3 regions of the Weizmannia sp. CD-2023 genome follow, and region 1 is predicted to be linked to each of the others. Evidence: predicted binding sites of a transcription regulator. Region 1 holds the regulator's gene; each other region holds the start of a gene.

Evidence for each region. Region 1 encodes Rex, which represses fermentation and respiration genes when NADH is low (regulators of the CRP and FNR family bind a similar motif). Its sites were predicted from a motif close to TTGTGAAATATTTCACAA; they were not measured.
Region 2: adhE (bifunctional acetaldehyde-CoA/alcohol dehydrogenase) is a predicted target of Rex. The motif match lies at 3,706-3,723, and genes of this name have one in related genera.
Region 3: P9687_RS04745 (formate/nitrite transporter family protein) is a predicted target of Rex. The motif match lies at 2,765-2,782, and genes of this name have one in related genera.

What each region holds. Positions count from the first base shown of each region.
Region 1 is NZ_JARTJQ010000044.1:23,078-29,407, forward strand. Features, by position in the region: gene groL (chaperonin GroEL) at 1-943, opposite strand, end outside; gene groES (co-chaperone GroES) at 997-1,281, opposite strand; gene P9687_RS06345 (CPBP family intramembrane glutamic endopeptidase) at 1,650-2,378, shown strand; gene P9687_RS06350 (YdiK family protein) at 2,375-2,572, shown strand; gene tatC (twin-arginine translocase subunit TatC) at 2,609-3,373, opposite strand; gene P9687_RS06360 (redox-sensing transcriptional repressor Rex) at 3,524-4,207, opposite strand; gene P9687_RS06365 (ABC-F family ATP-binding cassette domain-containing protein) at 4,522-6,330, shown strand, end outside.
Region 2 is NZ_JARTJQ010000027.1:58,353-64,682, forward strand. Features, by position in the region: gene P9687_RS03295 (YhdT family protein) at 77-349, shown strand; gene panF (sodium/pantothenate symporter) at 346-1,800, shown strand; tRNA gene P9687_RS03305 (tRNA-Lys) at 2,023-2,095, shown strand; gene P9687_RS03310 (magnesium transporter CorA family protein) at 2,433-3,374, shown strand; gene adhE (bifunctional acetaldehyde-CoA/alcohol dehydrogenase) at 3,788-6,330, shown strand, end outside.
Region 3 is NZ_JARTJQ010000034.1:9,283-15,612, reverse strand. Features, by position in the region: gene P9687_RS04760 (iron-containing alcohol dehydrogenase) at 1-333, shown strand, start outside; gene P9687_RS04755 (hypothetical protein) at 699-950, opposite strand; partial or broken gene P9687_RS04750 (IS630 family transposase) at 1,097-2,146, shown strand; gene P9687_RS04745 (formate/nitrite transporter family protein) at 2,814-3,650, shown strand; gene P9687_RS04740 (amino acid ABC transporter ATP-binding protein) at 3,713-4,450, opposite strand; gene P9687_RS04735 (amino acid ABC transporter permease) at 4,463-5,155, opposite strand; gene P9687_RS04730 (amino acid ABC transporter substrate-binding protein) at 5,142-5,939, opposite strand; gene P9687_RS04725 (proline iminopeptidase-family hydrolase) at 6,090-6,330, shown strand, end outside.

The DNA.
Region 1 (6,330 bases):
GTTGGTCAATGGTTGCAGATTTCAAATCAAGGCCGAGTTCTTCTGTGATCACTTCGCCGCCTGTCAGGGTTGCAATATCTTCGAGCATCGCTTTGCGGCGGTCACCGAAGCCAGGCGCTTTTACCGCAACGGCATTGAATGTGCCGCGCAGTTTGTTGACAACGAGTGTTGCAAGAGCTTCCCCTTCAACATCTTCCGCAATCAGCAACAACGGTTTGCCTTGTTGGACAACTTGTTCCAGAACAGGCAGGATTTCCTGGATATTGGAAATCTTCTTGTCTGTAATTAAGATGTAAGGGTTATCCAGAACAGCTTCCATTTTGTCGGAATCCGTTACCATGTAAGGCGATGCATAGCCACGGTCGAACTGCATTCCTTCCACAACGTCCAATTCCGTTGAGAAGCCTTTTGATTCTTCAATGGTAATAACGCCATCGTTGCCCACGCGTTCCATTGCTTCAGCGATCAATTCGCCGACTTCTTCGTCAGCAGAGGAAATTGCAGCAACTTGGGCGATGGAAGCTTTGCCTTCGATTGGTTTCGAAATGGCTTTTAATTCTTCGACAGCAGCCGCAACTGCTTTTTCAATCCCTTTGCGGATGCCAACCGGGTTTGCACCTGCTGTTACGTTTTTCAGGCCTTCACGGATCATTGCCTGTGCCAGAACAGTTGCAGTGGTTGTACCGTCACCAGCTACATCGTTCGTTTTGCTGGCCACTTCGGAGACAAGTTTGGCACCCATGTTTTCAAACGCGTCTTCGAGTTCAATTTCTTTTGCGATCGTGACACCGTCATTTGTGATCAGCGGAGAACCGAATTTCTTTTCCAGAACGACGTTACGTCCTTTCGGGCCCAATGTCACTTTTACAGCATCTGCCAGTTTATCCACACCACGAAGCATACCGCGGCGGGCTTCTTCGCCGAATTTAATTTCTTTTGCCATTTATAAAACCTCCTCATGTCATATCGTTATTTCTATGTTTCAACAAGCCAGGCTTATTCCACAACCGCCAGAATATCGCTTTCACGAAGGATTAAGTATTCTTTTCCGTCATATTTCACTTCAGTGCCGGCATATTTCGAGAAGATGATGCGGTCGCCTACTGCTACATCGATGGCAACACGTTCACCGTTATCAAGGGTACGCCCGGAACCGACAGCCACAACTTTGCCTTCCTGTGGCTTTTCTTTTGCCGTGTCAGGCAGGACAATACCGCTTGCTGTTTTTTCTTCCGATTCAACTAATTCAATGACAACGCGATCACCCAGTGGTTTTAACACGTGAAACAACCTCCTTAATTCGTATTATGTAAAATTTTGTCCATTATTAGCACTCGCATAAGTTGAGTGCTAACACATTTATTATAATAAATAATTCCTTGCTTTTTTGCAAGTCTCTCATCCAACTTTTTTTATTTTTTTCGGGCCCTGCATCCTTTAAAGAGCCCCGTCAAAGGATGCCGGTTGCGCGCCTCCATTTCAGCCGCTTGCCCTTTTATAAGTATGCTTGATCACCATCCGGATATGCAACTGAAAAGGCTGGCTCTGCGCACGGCATTTGAACCCCGCCCGGTTCAATAGTACAATGAACATATTGGACGAATTTGCGATCCTTTAAACTTTGAACTGGCAAGAAAGGAAAAGAACGCGTGAAAAAAGAGTATGTGTATATTCTCGTGACGTACATCCTTATGCTGCTGTCCGGCGCCGTCGGGTATCCGTTGCTCTACTATGCCGGGGTGAACGTTTTCCACGAACCGGCAGACAGCATGCGGACATTGACGCCCCCGCTTTGGACCGTCATCAGCTTTATCATCGGGCTGATCATCGTCCTGTACTTTTTAAGAAAAGCCGCAAAGAAAGAAACAGACCGGACTGAACCGCTTCCGGCCGCGCCATCCGCCATATGGGCAATAGGCGGCGTCTTTCTTTGTTTCTTTGCCCAGACTGCAGCCGCGATCATTGAATCATTATTCGGTGCCCCGGCTGCCTCCAACAATACGCAGCAAATCATGGCGCTGATTGAAAGATTTCCGCTCGTCATCCTCATCAGCTCGATCGCAGGGCCGATTCTCGAGGAAATCGTTTTTCGGAAAATCATTTTCGGCACGCTGCGCAGGCGCTTTTCATTCCTTTTATCCGGTATTGTCAGCTCGGTTATTTTCGGACTCGCGCATACCGAACCGAGCCACTTGTTTTTATATTCCCTTTTAGGGCTGACGCTCGCTTATTTATACGAGAAAACAAACCGGATCACCGTTTCCATGTTTGCGCATGTTTCCATGAACACGATTGTGGTCGTGAGGCTGCTTTTGCACCCGTCCGTTCTGCAGACATCCGTACATGAAATTTACAGCTCAATTGGAGGACTTCTATGATGAGACCACTTTTTTCAGGGATTGTAAACTGCCTGCTCGGGGCTTTGTTCACTTATTTTGCCATTCAGCAGGTACAAGTGGGCGGCTGGGGCTTTTTTTCTTATTTACTGCTGTTGATTGCAACATTGGATCTGGGTTCCGGCATCAGGCTGATCTTTCTCCATTTCAAGCTGAAAAACTCAGTGAAAAAATAAAAGCCGTTTTCCGGCTCCGTCCGGAAAACGGCTTTCTTATTCAGAAGCAATCGTCTGTTCATCCATTGGCATTTCTTTTGCCGCTTTTTTGGCATTGCGGTACGCCATTTTCGAAATCAGTGTGCTTGCTTCATACAGCAAAACGAGTGGAACAAAGGTAATCAGCTGCGAAAACACGTCCGGCGGGGTGATGATGCCGGCAGCTGCAATCAAAGCAAGATACGCATATTTTCTTACCTTTTTCAACAGTCTCGGCGTAATGATGCCAAGCCGGGTCAGAAACAGGACCACGACCGGCATTTGGAACACAAAGCCAAACGGAAGCGTGATCTCTAGCAGAAACTGAATATACTCCCGGATCCCGATCACCGCACGAATGCCCATTTCATTTGACAAGCCCATCATAAACTTCACCATCAGCGGACAAAGCACGAAATAGGAAAAAGAAACGCCGGCTATAAAAAGCAAGATGGAAACAGGAATGTAACTTAATGTCAGTTTCTTTTCTTTCTCATACAGCCCCGGGCTTATAAACGCCCAAAGCTGGTACAAAATCACCGGCAGGGTCAATAGGCATGCGATCACAACCGAAACTTCCATAAAAACCTTAATAGGATCGGTTACCCTGAAGGCATTCATCGTGAACATGCCGGCATTTTTGGCATGCTGCAAATAACGTATAACAGGTTTTGCGGTAAAAAAGCCAACAACCAGGGCAAACAGAAAGAAAATGAGAACGGTAATTAACCGCTTTCTCAATTCCTGGATGTGTCCGGTAACCGGCATTTTTTTCGTATTCATCGCCGTTCCCCTTTAAGTGCCGGCGTTGAATCCGCCCTTTTCCCTTTGCACGCCACAGCCAAATCCGGCCATTGCCATTTGCGCCTGCATTCCGTTTTCAATCGGGCCACCCCCTGTACCCACTATGATAACGGAAAAAAAGCTTTTTGGCTATGGCTTCGCAACCGGCTCTTTTGTTTCTTTCAAATTTTCTTCATCATTTGAATAATGTTTTAAAAAGTAGATCAGTGCCTGCAGTTCCACGGCCAGGTCAATATGATGGACGCGGATATCCGGCGGCACGTTCAGCCGGGCAGGTGTAAAGTTTAAAACGCCTTTTACATTTGTACTGGCAAGCTCGTCTGTCACTGCCTGGGCACTGGAAGCGGGGACCGTCAAAATCACAACCGTCACATCTTCCGCGCAAAGCCGTTCTCTTAATTCGTCCATGCTGTAAACAGGCACATTGCCAACATGGCTCCCCACCTTCCCGGGGTCATTGTCAAATGCCATCACAATCCGTGCGCTGTTATTCTTCGAAAAATTGTAATTCAAAAGGGCTGTACCGAGGTTCCCAACGCCAACCAGCGCTACATCTGTGATCTCATCCTGGTTCAGCGTCTTGCCGAAAAAAGACAATAAATATTTTACATTATAACCATAACCTTTTTTTCCAAGTGCCCCGAAGTAGGAAAAATCCCTGCGTATCGTAGCGGAGTCGACTTTCACCGCTTCACTCAGTTCCGCCGAGGATACCCTTTGCTTGCCAAGTGTATATAAATTTCTCAGGTACCGGTAATATAATGGAAGCCGTTTTGCAGTGGCTTGCGGTATTTTTACTGATTCATCCTTCATGTGAAATCCCCCAAGTTGAAAGCTTAAGTTTTTTGTGCTGTTGGTTCCAATCGTGCGTCCATTCCAGAATGGCAGCGCTGCCATTCTTCATTATAATATTACTCCTATCTGAGCAAAGAAAAAATATGTTTTAAAAAAATGCCTGCATGCGCCTTTTTCTCTCTCCAACTATGTTAAATATATCACAAGTAAGCATTTTTTTCATGGGTTTTTACGAATTTATGTGAAAAGTTTTTTGACAAATTCCGATCACGCCGGTTGAGTTGCAGTTCGCCTTCCTGTACACTTACAATGGTATAGAGGTGAACATAAAGATGATGTTGCTGCAAGTTCAACAAGTCACAAAATATTATGGCGCTGAACTTATTTTATCGGATATAAAATTAGAAATTCAAACAAAAGACCGGATTGCCTTGGTCGGGAGAAACGGGGCCGGCAAATCGACCCTCCTGAAAATCATCGCCGGCCAGCTTTCTTATGATGAAGGTTCCATCATTATGCCGAATGGTGTCGAAATCGGTTATCTCGCCCAAAATACCGGACTCGAATCGGATCTGTCCATTTGGGACGAAATGATGTCGGTTTTTAAAAATTTGCTGGATATGGAAAAACAGCTTCGCGAATACGAACAAAAAATGGCCGACCCTAAGATTTATAACCGCCCGGCGGAGTATGAAAAAGTGCTGCATGCTTATGATACTTTGCAGACACGTTTTAAAGATGAAGGCGGATATCAGATCGAAGCGGATATCCGGTCAGTTCTGCATGGCTTCCGTTTTGACCAGTACGACTACAACACCCCGATCCGGACATTAAGCGGCGGGCAAAAAACACGCCTTGCATTGGCGAAATTGCTGCTCACAAAGCCGGACATCCTCATTTTGGATGAGCCGACAAACCATCTCGATATCGAAACGCTCACCTGGCTGGAGCAATATTTACAAGGCTATGAAGGCGCCATTCTGATCGTGTCCCATGACCGTTATTTTCTGGATAAAGTCGTCAACCAGGTCTATGAAATTTCAAGGCATTCCATTAAAAAATACCACGGCAACTACAGCCGGTATCTGGAACAAAAAGCCGCCCAGTACGAGCGAGAGGTCAAACAATATGAAAAGCAGCAGGAAGAAGTTGCGAAATTGCAGGCATTCATCCAAAAAAACATTGCCCGTGCCACCACGACAAAGCGGGCGCAAAGTAGGAGGAAACAACTGGAAAAAATGGAATTGATGGACAAGCCGCTTGGCGATGAAAAATCTGCCCGGTTTTCGTTTGAAATTGCCAAACAAAGCGGGAACGAAGTCCTTCATGTCCGGGATGCTGCCATCGGCTACGACGGGGAGCCGGTTGCCAAAAACATCCATCTTTCAGTCAAAAAACAAGACAGTGTTGCCCTTGTCGGCCCGAACGGCATCGGCAAGTCAACGCTTTTGAAATCGATTATCCGGAGAATCCCGCTGATATCCGGCACGATCGAATATGGCTCCAACGTTATGACCGGCTATTACGATCAAGAACTGGCCGACTTATCTTCCAATAAAACGGTCCTCCGGGAATTATGGGATACATACCCGCTGAAAACAGAAAAAGAAATCCGCACGGCACTCGGGAATTTTCTTTTTTCCGGCGATGACGTTTTAAAAACCGTCTCATCCTTAAGCGGCGGCGAAAAAGCCCGGCTTGCCCTCGCCAAATTGATGCTGGAAAAGGCGAACTTTCTAATTTTAGATGAACCGACAAACCACCTTGATTTGGACAGTAAAGAAGTACTGGAAAATGCGCTCATCGATTACCCGGGAACGATTTTGTTCATTTCCCACGACCGCTATTTCATTAACCGGATTGCCACAAAAGTGGTGGAGCTCTCGCCGGAGGGAACCCGTGAATTTCTCGGCGACTATGATTATTATGTGCAAAAAAAAGAAGAAATGCTGGAAATTGCACGCCTGGAAAACACGAAACAAGAAAAGGTTAAAGCGGAACAGCCGGCGAAAAACAACTACCGGCAGGATAAAGAAGCAAAAAAACGCGAGCGGCAAAAAAAGCGGAGGATTGAAGAAATTGAAACAAGAATTGAAACGTTGGAAACAGAAATTCATGACCGGGAAGAAAAAATGGCCGAC
Region 2 (6,330 bases), on a different contig from region 1:
GATTCATGGTGAAAATCACACGGCCGGATGAAAAAGATGTAAGATAGTAGCAAAAGTAAGGAAAGGATGGCACATTTTGAAAACAGATGACAAAAGATTTAAACAGGCGCACAAAGAAGCATGGATCGGCGTCGGGCTTGTGCTGTTCAATTTTCTCTGGTGGTACGGTTTTGCTTACGGCCTCGGTTCACGGCCGGCCAAACAGTATCATTATATATTTGGCATGCCATCATGGTTTTTTTACAGCTGCATTGCCGGGTATATTGTCGTGACGGCGCTTGTCATCTTCATTGTGAAGTTCTTTTTTAAGGATATCCCTTTCGATGATGAAGAGGGGGATAAGCCATGAACTGGCCGGTATTGGCACCACTGCTCATTTTTTTGCTCATTATTTTTGCCGTTGGTTTTTGGGCCAATCAATACGTGATCAAAACGCAATCTTTTGTACAGGAATATTTTCTCGGAAAACGGCAGCTCGGCGGTTTTATCCTCGCGATGACGATGGTGGCGACATACGGGAGCGCCAGCAGCTTTATCGGCGGGCCGGGTGTGGCGTACACACAGGGGCTTGGCTGGGTGCTTCTTTCTATGGCACAGCTTTCAACCGGCTATTTTGTCCTGATGGTGCTCGGGAAAAAATTTGCGATTATGGCACGCAAATATGAGGCGGTGACGCTGATTGACTTTTTAAAAAGCCGTTATCAAAGTGATGCCGTCGTCATTTTGGCGGCAGCAAGCATTATTATTTTTCTGTTTTCATCGATGACGGCACAGTGGATCGGCGGTGCGCGCCTTGTTGAATCGCTGACCGGATTGTCGTATACGGCGTCGCTCCTAATTTTTGCCGCTTCTGTTACGCTGTTTGTCGTAGTCGGGGGATTTCGCGCAGTGGCGGTGACAGATGCAGTCCAGGGCACGGTCATGTTTCTTGGCACGCTTATTTTACTGGTGGCAACCATTAAAGCGGGCGGCGGGATGGAACCGATTATGCACAAACTTGCTGCAGAGGACCCGGATCTGATTACGCCGTTCGGACACGGGCACAGCCTGAGCCCTGCCTATGTGTCGTCGTTTTGGATTTTGGTCGGGATTGGTGTCGTCGGCCTGCCGCAAATTACGGTCCGTGCGATGTCCTACAAAGATTCCCGGGCGATGCACAGGGCGATCATCATCGGTACCATTGTCATTGGGTTTATTATGTTCGGCATGCATTTTATTGGCGTGATGGCACGTGCTGTCATACCGGGTGTGAAAGTGCCCGATACGGTAATGCCGCTATTAACGATGAAAGTGCTGCCGCCTGTGCCGGCCGGTATCGTGCTTGCTGCTCCGATGGCCGCAATTATGTCTACCGTTGATGCGCTCCTCATTCTCGTCGGTTCCGCGCTTGTCAAAGACCTTTATTTGAATTATGTGAAACCGAACGCATCCGAAAAACAGATGAAAGCGGCAAGTTTCAGCGTGACCGCAGCGATTGCCGTCATTGTCGTGCTGTTGTCGCTCAGCCCGCCGAAATTGATCATATGGCTCAACTTGTTTTCCTTTGGCGGCCTGGAATCCGTTTTTATATGGCCGGTGATTTTCGGCTTGTACTGGAATAAAGGAAACAAGTACGGCGCGGTTTGTTCTATGATACTCGGCATGGGCTCGTACATTCTGCTGGACCGCTTGCATCCAAACCCGTTCGGATTGCATACAGTGGTGCTGCCGGTCCTTATTTCCTGCGCCGGGTTTATCGCGGCGAGCCTTCTCTTCGGGCGCAAGAGAGCTGCCATTCGGGCTGAACGCGATGGGGCATAAAGTAAAAGTACCGGTTCAATTGACACGCGTCATTGCGACTTATTGGGGCCGAGTAAACAGGCGCCTCAAATTGAAATTTTTAGCTAAAAATGTGCGATGTCCGGAAAAAGCTGCAAAATAAGAATCAATCGGGCCGGGACGAATCATCCTCTCGGCCCAGATCTAAAAAATTTTTCGTTGCATCTTTCCCGGATTTGTGATAATATAATGATTGTCATCTGCGGGACATTAGCTCAGTTGGAAGAGCAGCTGACTCTTAATCAGCGGGTCGTGGGTTCGAGCCCCTCATGTCCCATCACGAAGCAATATGATGCACAATTGTGCCATTATATTGCTTTTTTATTTTTATAGAAGTTTTTTTCGCGGATAATCCGGCTAAAAAATAACAAGCGGACATATTCAGGCATACTATATTGTGGTATAATATAATGGTTGCAGGTTTCGCAGCTATTTATGAATCGAAGAAAAAAGGAGATGATAACTGATGGATTCTGACGCGCATCCGAGGTCGTGCATGAAACATAAGCAAGAGGAAGTCTTCATACTGGCCTCGACCAATCCTACAGGTTATCAGTCTCTGGAAGAGTAAAGTATGCTTGAGCTTCCTCAAAAGAGAAGAGGAGGTGGCCTGCATGTTAAATATGTATTTAACGGACGAAAACGGCAAACTGAAGGAAACAGAAACTTTGTCAAAAGGATGCTGGGTGAACCTGGTGAACCCGACAGAGGAAGAAATCAACCAGGTTGTCCAGCAAACGAATATACCGGCCGATTTTATTAAAGACCCGCTGGATGTCGATGAACGCTCCCGTATTGAAAAAGAAGACGATGATATTTTAATCATTGTCGGCCTTCCCGTTAAGGTAAAGGACGATGTGGACTCCGCGCTGTATGATACGATTCCGCTCGGGATTATCGTCACGCCTTTTTATTTCATCACGGTCTGCCTGCAGGATAATCCGATTATCGGAAAGTTTATCCACAGACGGGTGCGCGGGTTTTACACCTACATGAAAACCAGATTTACCCTTCAAATTCTATATGAAGTTGCAAGTTATTATTTAAACTATTTAAAATATATCGACCGCAGATCAAGCCTGATCGAACGCGAATTGCACGAATCGATGCGAAACGAGGAACTGTTCGAACTGTTGAGCCTTGAAAAAACGCTCGTGTATTTCACTACCTCATTAAAAGCCAATAAAATCGTCATGGAAAAAATGACACGGCAGCATTTTCTAAAAGTATATGAAGATGACATGGACTTACTGGATGACGTCATGATTGAAGTCAAACAGGCAATCGAAATGTGTGAAGTGCACAGCAATATTTTAAGCGGCATGATGGATGCCTATGCTTCTGTCATTTCCAATAACGTGAACGGCGTGATGAAATTTTTGACGACGGTCACGATTATCCTTTCCCTGCCAACGATGGTATCCAGCTTTTTCGGAATGAATCTTCACGGCCTGCCATGGCAATCAAGCCCCCATGGGTTTTGGCTGGCGTTTTTGGCCTCTCTGGTTCTTTCCAGTGTTACAGCCCTTATTTTTTGGAAAAAAAGATATTTCTAACACACCTGGGAGATGGATTTGCATAAAATTCATCTCCTTTTCCGTTTCTGCCTTGTGAATGTGCAGGTTTCACAAGCGAGAAGCGGTTTTTTTACGGCAATTTCTATACGTAATTTTGCATAAATATTCAAATATAAAATGTAAGCACTTACAATGTAAAAAGGCGGAAAAAACTTATTTTAATTGAATCATGGCTGGAAAGCAATATTTTAAAGAAAAAAGTTTATAAATGATTTATTCATTTGTCACCAATCTGACACAGCCATAGCATGTGAAATCGCCTATAATAAAGCCATAAAGAAAAGAAACAAATGTAAAACGGCAGAAAATCATGTGAAATACTTCACAAATTATATTTTTTAGTCTATCATGTGAAATTATTCACAAAAACATTTAGAATGGGGGCCACGAACATGGCAATCGATGAAAAAGTTGTTGGCAAATCTGCGCAAATCACGGAAATGGTCGATTCCCTCGTCGCAAAAGGGCAAAAAGCACTGCGTGAATTTATGGAACTGGATCAGGCACAAGTGGACAATATCGTAAAACAAATGGCACTTGCCGGGTTGGAACAGCATATGGTGCTCGCCAAAATGGCCGTGGAAGAAACAGGGCGCGGCGTATATGAAGATAAAATGACAAAAAACTTGTTTGCAACAGAATACATCTATCACAACATTAAATATAACAAAACAGTCGGCATCATTGACGAAAACAATAATGAAGGGATTGTTAAATTTGCGGAACCGGTCGGCGTGATTGCCGGGGTCACTCCTGTAACGAACCCGACATCAACCACGATGTTTAAAGCATTAATTGCCATTAAAACACGCAACCCAATTATTTTCGCATTCCATCCGTCCGCGCAAAAATGCAGCAGCCATGCCGCAAAAGTCATGCTTGACGCTGCTGTGAAAGCCGGCGCGCCGGAAAACTGCATCCAATGGATCGAAAAACCGGCCATTGAAGCGACACAGCAATTGATGAACCATGCGGGTATTTCACTGATTCTTGCCACGGGCGGTTCCGGCATGGTAAAGTCCGCCTATTCGAGCGGGAAACCTGCGCTTGGCGTCGGGCCGGGAAACGTCCCTTGCTATATTGAAAAATCTGCTGATATCAAACGCGCCGTCAATGACCTGATTTTGTCCAAAACGTTTGACAACGGCATGATCTGTGCGTCGGAACAGGCTGTCATCATCGACAAAGAAATTTATGACAATGTGAAAAACGAATTGATTGCAAATCACTGCTACTTCCTGAATGAAGCGGAGAAGAAAAAGGTTGAGAAAACCGTCATCAATGAAAAGACGCAATCCGTCAACAGCGCCATTGTCGGCAAACCGGCCTATGAAATTGCGAAAATGGCAGGCGTGGACGTTCCGGAAGATACCAAAATTTTAATCGCTGAACTTACAGGTGTCGGCCCGGACTACCCGCTTTCCAGAGAAAAATTAAGCCCGGTTTTGGCCTGTTACAAAGCCAACAGCACAAAACAAGGTTTCGAATTTGCAGAAGCCATGCTCGAATTCGGCGGGCTTGGCCACTCGGCTGTGATCCATTCGACAAACGATGAAGTCATTGAACAATACGGCTTAAAAATGAAAGCCGGCCGGATCATTGTCAACTCCCCGTCTTCGCAAGGGGCAATCGGCGACATTTACAATGCCTATATGCCTTCTTTGACACTCGGCTGCGGCACGTTCGGCGGCAACTCGGTGTCCACAAACGTCGGTGTCATCAATCTTTACAATGTAAAAACAATGGCGAAACGGAGAGTCAATATGCAATGGTTTAAAATTCCACCGCGCGTGTATTTTGAAAAGAACTCGGTCCAATACCTGGAAAAAATGCCGGATATCTCAAGTGCCTTTATTGTCACCGATCCGGATATGGTCAGGCTTGGATTCGTTGAGAAAGTACTGTATTACTTGCGGAAACGCCCGGACTATGTGCACTGTGAAATTTTCTCAGAAGTCGAACCGGATCCGTCTATTGAAACGGTTCGGAAAGGTGCCGCAGCTATGGCAAGCTTCCAGCCGGATGTCATTATCGCGCTTGGCGGCGGGTCGGCGATGGATGCTGCAAAAGGCATGTGGCTGTTCTATGAGCATCCGGAAGTTGATTTCAACGAATTGAAGCAAAAATTTATGGACATCCGGAAACGGGTTGCCAAATTCCCGAAACTGGGTGAAAAAGCGCAGCTGGTCTGCATTCCGACCACATCGGGCACCGGTTCTGAAGTGACTTCTTTCGCCGTCATTTCGGATAAAAAGAACAACACAAAATATCCGCTCGCAGACTATGAACTGACACCGGATGTTGCGATCATTGACCCGCAGTTTGTTATGACCGTTCCGAAATCCGTAACAGCCGATACCGGGATGGACGTTTTGACCCATGCGATTGAAGCCTATGTATCCAACATGGCCAACGACTATACGGACGGTCTGGCAATTAAGGCCATCCAGCTTGTTCACGAATACTTGCCGAAAGCATACGCAAATGGCAATGATGCACTGGCACGCGAAAAAATGCACAATGCATCGACTTTGGCAGGGATGGCGTTCTCGAATGCATTCCTTGGCATCAACCATTCACTTGCCCATAAAATCGGCGCTGAATTCCATATTCCGCACGGCCGGGCTAACGCGATTCTGTTGCCGCATGTCATCCGCTATAACGCGCAAAAGCCGAAAAAATTTGCGGCATTCCCGAAATACGAACATTTTATTGCGGATCAACGCTACGCGGAAATCGCGCGCGTACTTGGTCTTCCGGCAAGCACGACAGAAGAAGGTGTCGAAAGCCTTTGCCAGGAAATCATCCGGATGTGCAAACTGTTCAATATTCCGCTTAGCTTAAAAGCAGCCGGCGTGAACCGGGCGGACTTTGAAAAACGGGTTGCCATTATTGCAGACCGCGCATTTGAAGACCAATGCACACCTGCAAACCC
Region 3 (6,330 bases), on a different contig from region 1:
AACTTGCCGCACGGCGTTTGCAATGCGATTTTGCTCCCGCATGTGTGCCGTTTCAATCTGATTGCGCGGAAAGAAAGATTTGCAGAAATTGCCGTTGCACTGGGTGAGAAGACGGATGGCCTGAGCGTCGACGAAGCGGCGGAAAAAGCCATTACAGCAATAGAAAGGTTGGCAGCACAGCTGAACATTCCGAAAGGCTTTAAAGAACTCGGGGCTAAAGAAGAAGATATCGAAATCCTCGCCCAGCATGCGATGCAGGACGCGTGCGCAGCCACAAACCCGCGCAAACCAACACAAAAAGAAGTGGAAGCGATTATAAAAGCAGCGATGTAAGGAAGAAGACGGAGGGGAATTTGAGTAAACTGGCACCTGCAGGCTGGGCACTTTTTCCAAGTGTCCGGCCTGCAGGTATTTTTTGTCTATACCTTTTTTCAAAAGACAGGCGTCCATGTCGCGACGGAAAAAACAGCTGGCGCAAATTTTCCGGATTGCAACCACCGCCCGCAATGCATACCAGGTTCTGGGCAAGTGGAAGATGAGCCTGTTGGATTGGAGAGGGACGAAAAAAATCCCCTTTAGAAGAACCATACGAGAGATTCAAAGCAAATGGCTCCCTGATGGTTTACCTAGGAGGGGTTACGTAAAATTAGACAAAGCGACAAGCACACAAATCGTACGTTCATCGCCCGTTTTGGAATTTATGATTTGCTCAGCGGTTGTAGCAAAATAACGTAATTTTGGTATTCATTTGAGAAACCTTTATGGATTTCTAATATTTCCTGATTTTTAAGGTTCAATTTAATTTGTCTTTGGTTTTTCTTTTCAAATGAATAAGATTGACGGATAGTACTATCTGATGAGGTGATTTGTACAAATGGTTTTCGGTTATGCGTTTTTTCATGGTCAACAAAAGACAATCTATATTTTCCTTCTTGCAGTTGTTTTCCCACTCTGTAATAACCGGAATGTTGAATGAAGTAATCTCCATTCTTATCTTTTTTTAATCTATATAAAACGAATTAATCATTTTTGCTCACTTCCTCGGTCCTTTTTTGGGTATATAGATTGTAACTATCCTAAAAAGGGCGGAGAAAAAATGTTGAATCAAGAACTTGAACAATTGCGAAACGCTATGCAAAACACAAGGGATAAACATCTTTATGAGCGTTATCTCTCTGTGCTGTTACATTTAGAAGGCCGGACTTATCCAGAAATTGCTAAGATTATAGGACGTACCCGGCAAACGGTCATGAATTACTGTCATGCTTATGAAGAAGGAGGAATCTCCAGCCTTCAAATGAAAAAACCAACAGGTAAACCTGAGAAATTAACGGAAGATCAACAAAAGCAGTTGGCCGAAACCATTATAAACAAAACCCCTGCAGAAGTTGGGTTCGAAGCAAAATACACTTGGACGCTCCCGTTAATCGCCGATTGGATCCAGCGTGAATTTCAACAGTCGTATACCCCAAGGGGCGTTTCTAAAATGTTACACCGGCTTGGGTTTAGCTATACAAAGGCCACATATACTTTGGCAAAAGCAGATCCTGAAGAGCAAAAAGCATTCAAAGAAGTCACTTTCCTAAAGCTAAAACAGCAACTGGAGAATGGGATCATCGATCACCTGTTATTCGAAGATGAGGCATTCATCCGTGCTTATCAGGCTCTGCAGTATAACTGGTTCCCAAAAGGACAGCAGCGAAAAATCAAAACATACGGCCAGCATAAGGGTGCAAAGCTGTTCGCTGCCATAAACTATGAAACCGGCGAAATTACGCACTATGAAGAAGAAAAAAGTAATTCCTTGGCCTTTAGACGTTTTGTAGAACTCATTTTAAGTAAATACCCGCAAGGTAAAATTGTAATGGTTTTGGACAACAGCAAAGTGCATCAATCACAATTTATCAAGGATTTCCTGAAAGAAAATCCACGAATGGAATTTGTTTTTCTTCCTAAATACAGCCCTGAGTAGAACCCAGTGGAAGGATTATGGAAGTGGCTAAAGCAAGATGTCGTAAACAACGTCTTTTTCAGCAAATTTTACCAAATTCGCTCCCACGTGGCGGAATTTATGAAACAAGCCAGCCAAAAGAGCCAAGAAGTCATTGACCGGCTGCTTGTTAGATTAGAGCTGTCAAAAACTTAAGTTCATCTTATATAGTATCTTTTCTGAACAGTATTTTTTGATTCCGATTTTATTAACGACTACATTTCTGTATCCCAATTTATAATCCAATATGGCATCGTCCGAAAAAGCAATCAAGAAATAAATTGGCAAAAACCAAATTAAGACGATTTGTGCTCCATGCGCTCTGCTTGAGCCTGTCAGGAAAAATGCAAAAGCAGGATCCCACTTATCACCAAACTGGATTTGGTTGATAAGTAATTGTATGATTTCCACACAAGGAATGAATAAAATAAGGAGAAGACAAACCAAACTGAGTTTATTATGTAGTATTCGATAAGAATGACTTTGCAGCATTTGTACCCTCCGCAATTTTCCGTTCAATTAATTTTTTTCTATATCCTTCCTCAAATCTTCTCTTTCTGTAACTTATTTTAATGAAAAAGGACTTTAATAGCAATACTTTTTTGTTAAATATGAATATTATATACATATAATATTTTCTCGGATTTTGGCTTGTAAAATAGGGCAGCTCTGACGGCCTATCAATAGTCTTTTCTCGTGTAATCGCTTCATAAACGTTCAAAATATATACAAACACAAACAGGGAAAAAGGGGATATGATAGAAAGGCAGTTGTTTGTGATATGATTCACAATTAAACATTTTTCATGTTGGAGATGGTGTTTATGTACGAGGCCGTTGAATCTGTTGTTCAAATGGCATTAAATAAGAAAAAATATCTGGAAGAATCCTTGCTTCGTTATGTGACAAAAGCAGCGTTGGCAAGTATGTTCATCGGTTTTGCCATTATAATATGTTACCGTCTTGCTGAGCCGTTTTTTGATGCGAAGTCTCCGGTTACTTCCTTTATGGCTTCAATATTTTTTGGCGCAGCGCTTGTGCTTATTATGTTTGGCGGCGGCGAGCTTTTTACCGGCAATACGATGATGATGACAATGAGCACGGTAAAAAAAGCGACAACTTGGAAAGATGCGCTCACAAACTGGGTGGCAACGTATGCCGGAAATTTGATCGGTGCGGCGATTTTCGCGCTGTTTATCCATTACAGCGGACTCTATGCGGATTCGGATAACAGCCAGTTTTTAATGTCGGTTGTTGGTGGGAAAATTAGCCTGACGACGGCCCAAATGTTTTTCCGTTCGATTCTTTGTAACTGGCTTGTTTGTTTAGGGTTCTGGGTTCCGATAAACGTAAAGGGAGACGGGGCTAAAATCGCTTCGATGATGCTGCTCGTGTTTGGCTTCGTCATTTCAGGCTACGAACACAGCATTGCCAATATGGTGCTGTTCTCGCTGGCACTTGCCGCACCACACCCGGATACCATTACACTCGTGGGCATTTTGCACAACCTTGGTGTGGTAACGCTCGGCAATATGATTGGCGGCGGCGTCTTTGTCGGTGCCATGTACGCCTTCTTAACATCAAAGAAAAAAGAAAAAGTGCCGGTTGCTGTTGTTGACACACACACCGTATCCCCTTTTTCGGCTGAAAAAATCAAGTAATATAAAACGAGCTGCCTGATAGAGGGCAGCTCGTTTTATATCGAAAAACCTGATCCGTTTCATTAGCTTTGAATCAGCTGCAGGAATTGCTTGGTCCGTGCGTTTTTTGGATGATGGAATACTTCTTCCGGTTTGCCTTGCTCCAGGATGACACCGCCATCCATGAAAATCACCTTGTCTGCAACTTCGCGGGCAAACCGCATTTCGTGTGTGACAACGGCCATTGTCATCCCTTCTTCAGCAAGCTCCTTCATCACATTTAGCACGCCGCTCACAAGTTCCGGGTCCAGTGCGGATGTCGGTTCGTCAAACAGCATTACTTCCGGCTCCATCGCAAGCGCCCGCGCAATCCCGGCGCGCTGCTGCTGACCGCCGGAAAGGCTTGCCGGATACGCATCTTTTTTATCAAGCAGGCCTACCTTTTCCAGCAGCATTTCAGCTTTTTTTACTGCATCCTGGCGGTTTTTCCTTTTTACAATGATAGGCCCCTCAATCACATTTTCGAGAACCGTTTTATGCGGGAAAAGATTGTACTGTTGGAAAACCATGCCGGATTTTTGCCGCAAAGCCGCGCGTTCTTTTTTATTGGGATGTTGGGAAAAGTCAACGGATACATCACCGATCTGTACTCTGCCTTGATTTGGGATTTCAAGGGCATTCATACAGCGGAGCAGCGTGGTTTTACCAGAACCGGATGGGCCGATGATGACGATCACTTTCCCTTTTTCAATGGTTAAGTCAATGCCTTTCAGCACTTCAAGGTTGCCGAATTGTTTATGTAACCCTTCTATTCGAATCATACAGGTCCCTCCTTACTTGCTGATGTATTTATCAAAACGGCCTTCCAACTTTTGCTGGATTATTGAGAGAATCAAACAAATCACCCAGTACAAAAAGGCCGCTTCGACATACAGCAGCATAAATTGATAAGTGGTGGAGGCAATTTCCTGGGCTTTACGGAACAGATCGGCCACCAAAATCAAGGAAGCAAGAGACGTATCCTTCACGAGACTGATAAACGTATTAGAAAGTGGCGGTACCGATACGCGGACGGCCTGTGGGAGTACAATTCTTCTCAAAGCCTGTGAATAGTTCATCCCGATCGAATAGGCTGCTTCCCATTGTCCCTTTGGAATCGACAAAATCGCTGCCCTGATAATTTCTGATGCATACGCGCCGACATTGAGCGAAAAGCCGATAATGGCGGCTGGAAAAGAACCAATGGTAATGTGCACAGACGGCAGCCCGTAAAAAATGATAAATAATTGCACAAGCAACGGGGTTCCGCGGATTGCTGAGACATAGATTCGGGCAATCCATTCCAGTATTTTAATACCGGAAATTCGTGCCAGCGCCGTGGCAAGTGCCAGCACAAGACCGATACAGAAAGTGATGATCGTTAATGGAATCGTATAATGCAAAGCTCCCTTCAGCATCGACAGAAGGGAACTTTGCACCAAATGCAGCTGGTTGCTGCTGATAAACGCAAGGTTATTGGGAAACATCTTCACCAAACCATTTCTTTGAAATTTTTGTTAGTGTGCCGTCTTTTTTCATATCTTTTAAAGCATCATTTACTTTGTCTGTCAATTTCCCTGAATGTTTCCGGAACAAAAGAGCGGATTTGCTGGCATCGTTTGCGGTGGCGGCAACTTTAATGGCAGCATTCGGTTTTTGCTTTTTGTAATCCAGATAAGTTAGGGAATCATTGACCGTTGCATCCACACGGTTTGAAGTCAAAAGCTGGATCGCTTGGTTAAAGCCTTCCACACTTACAATATTGGCACCATTTTTCTTGGCAATAGTGGCAAAGTTGCTTGTAAGCGATTGGGCTGATTTTTTGCCTTTTAAATCAGCAAAGGACTTGATGTTCGTATTGTCTTTGCGTACAAGGACAACGGCTTTTGAAATCGTATATGGTGTGGAAAAATCATATTTTTTCTGGCGGTCTGCGCGGATCCCGACTTGGTTTGCGATCATATCAAACCGTTTGGAATTGAGCCCGGCAAACATGGCATCCCACTGGGTTTCTTTAAATTCGGCTTTTAATCCGAGCCGTTTTGCAACTTCTTTTGCAACATCAATATCGTAGCCTGTTAATTTTCCGTTTTTATGGAAAGAAAATGGCGGATATGTTCCTTCTGTCCCGATCAAAAGGACGCCTTTTGATTTGATCTGGCCGTATAAGTCATTGGATTTTGAAGCGTTCTGGTTGTCCGTATTTTTTCCGCATGCCGTTAACGCAAGCAGCAAGCAAAACACGGCCAGCCATTTGATGTATTTTCTCATGTTGTCAACTCCCTTTTTATTATCTTTACAGTCTACAGCTATGCTTTAACCAGCATTTTGTATTGTAAACAAAGGGGTAAAAAATATCCAGAAAAAAGGCTTTGTATAGTAAAATATGGATGAGGGAAAGCGAAAGGTGGTTAACCCAATATGGCAGAAGGATATGTGAAAGTCACGGGAGGGAATGTCTTTTACAAAATAACGGGCACCGGAAGCAAAACGCCGCTTATCGTATTGCACGGCGGGCCTGGTGGGACACATATGCCGTTTTTTGCCCTTGAAGCACTCGGGGATGAACGGCCGGTTGTCTTTTACGACCAGCTCGGTTCCGGAAGATCAGACCACCCGGATGACCCCTTACTCTGGACAATTGACAGATTCACAGAGGAGC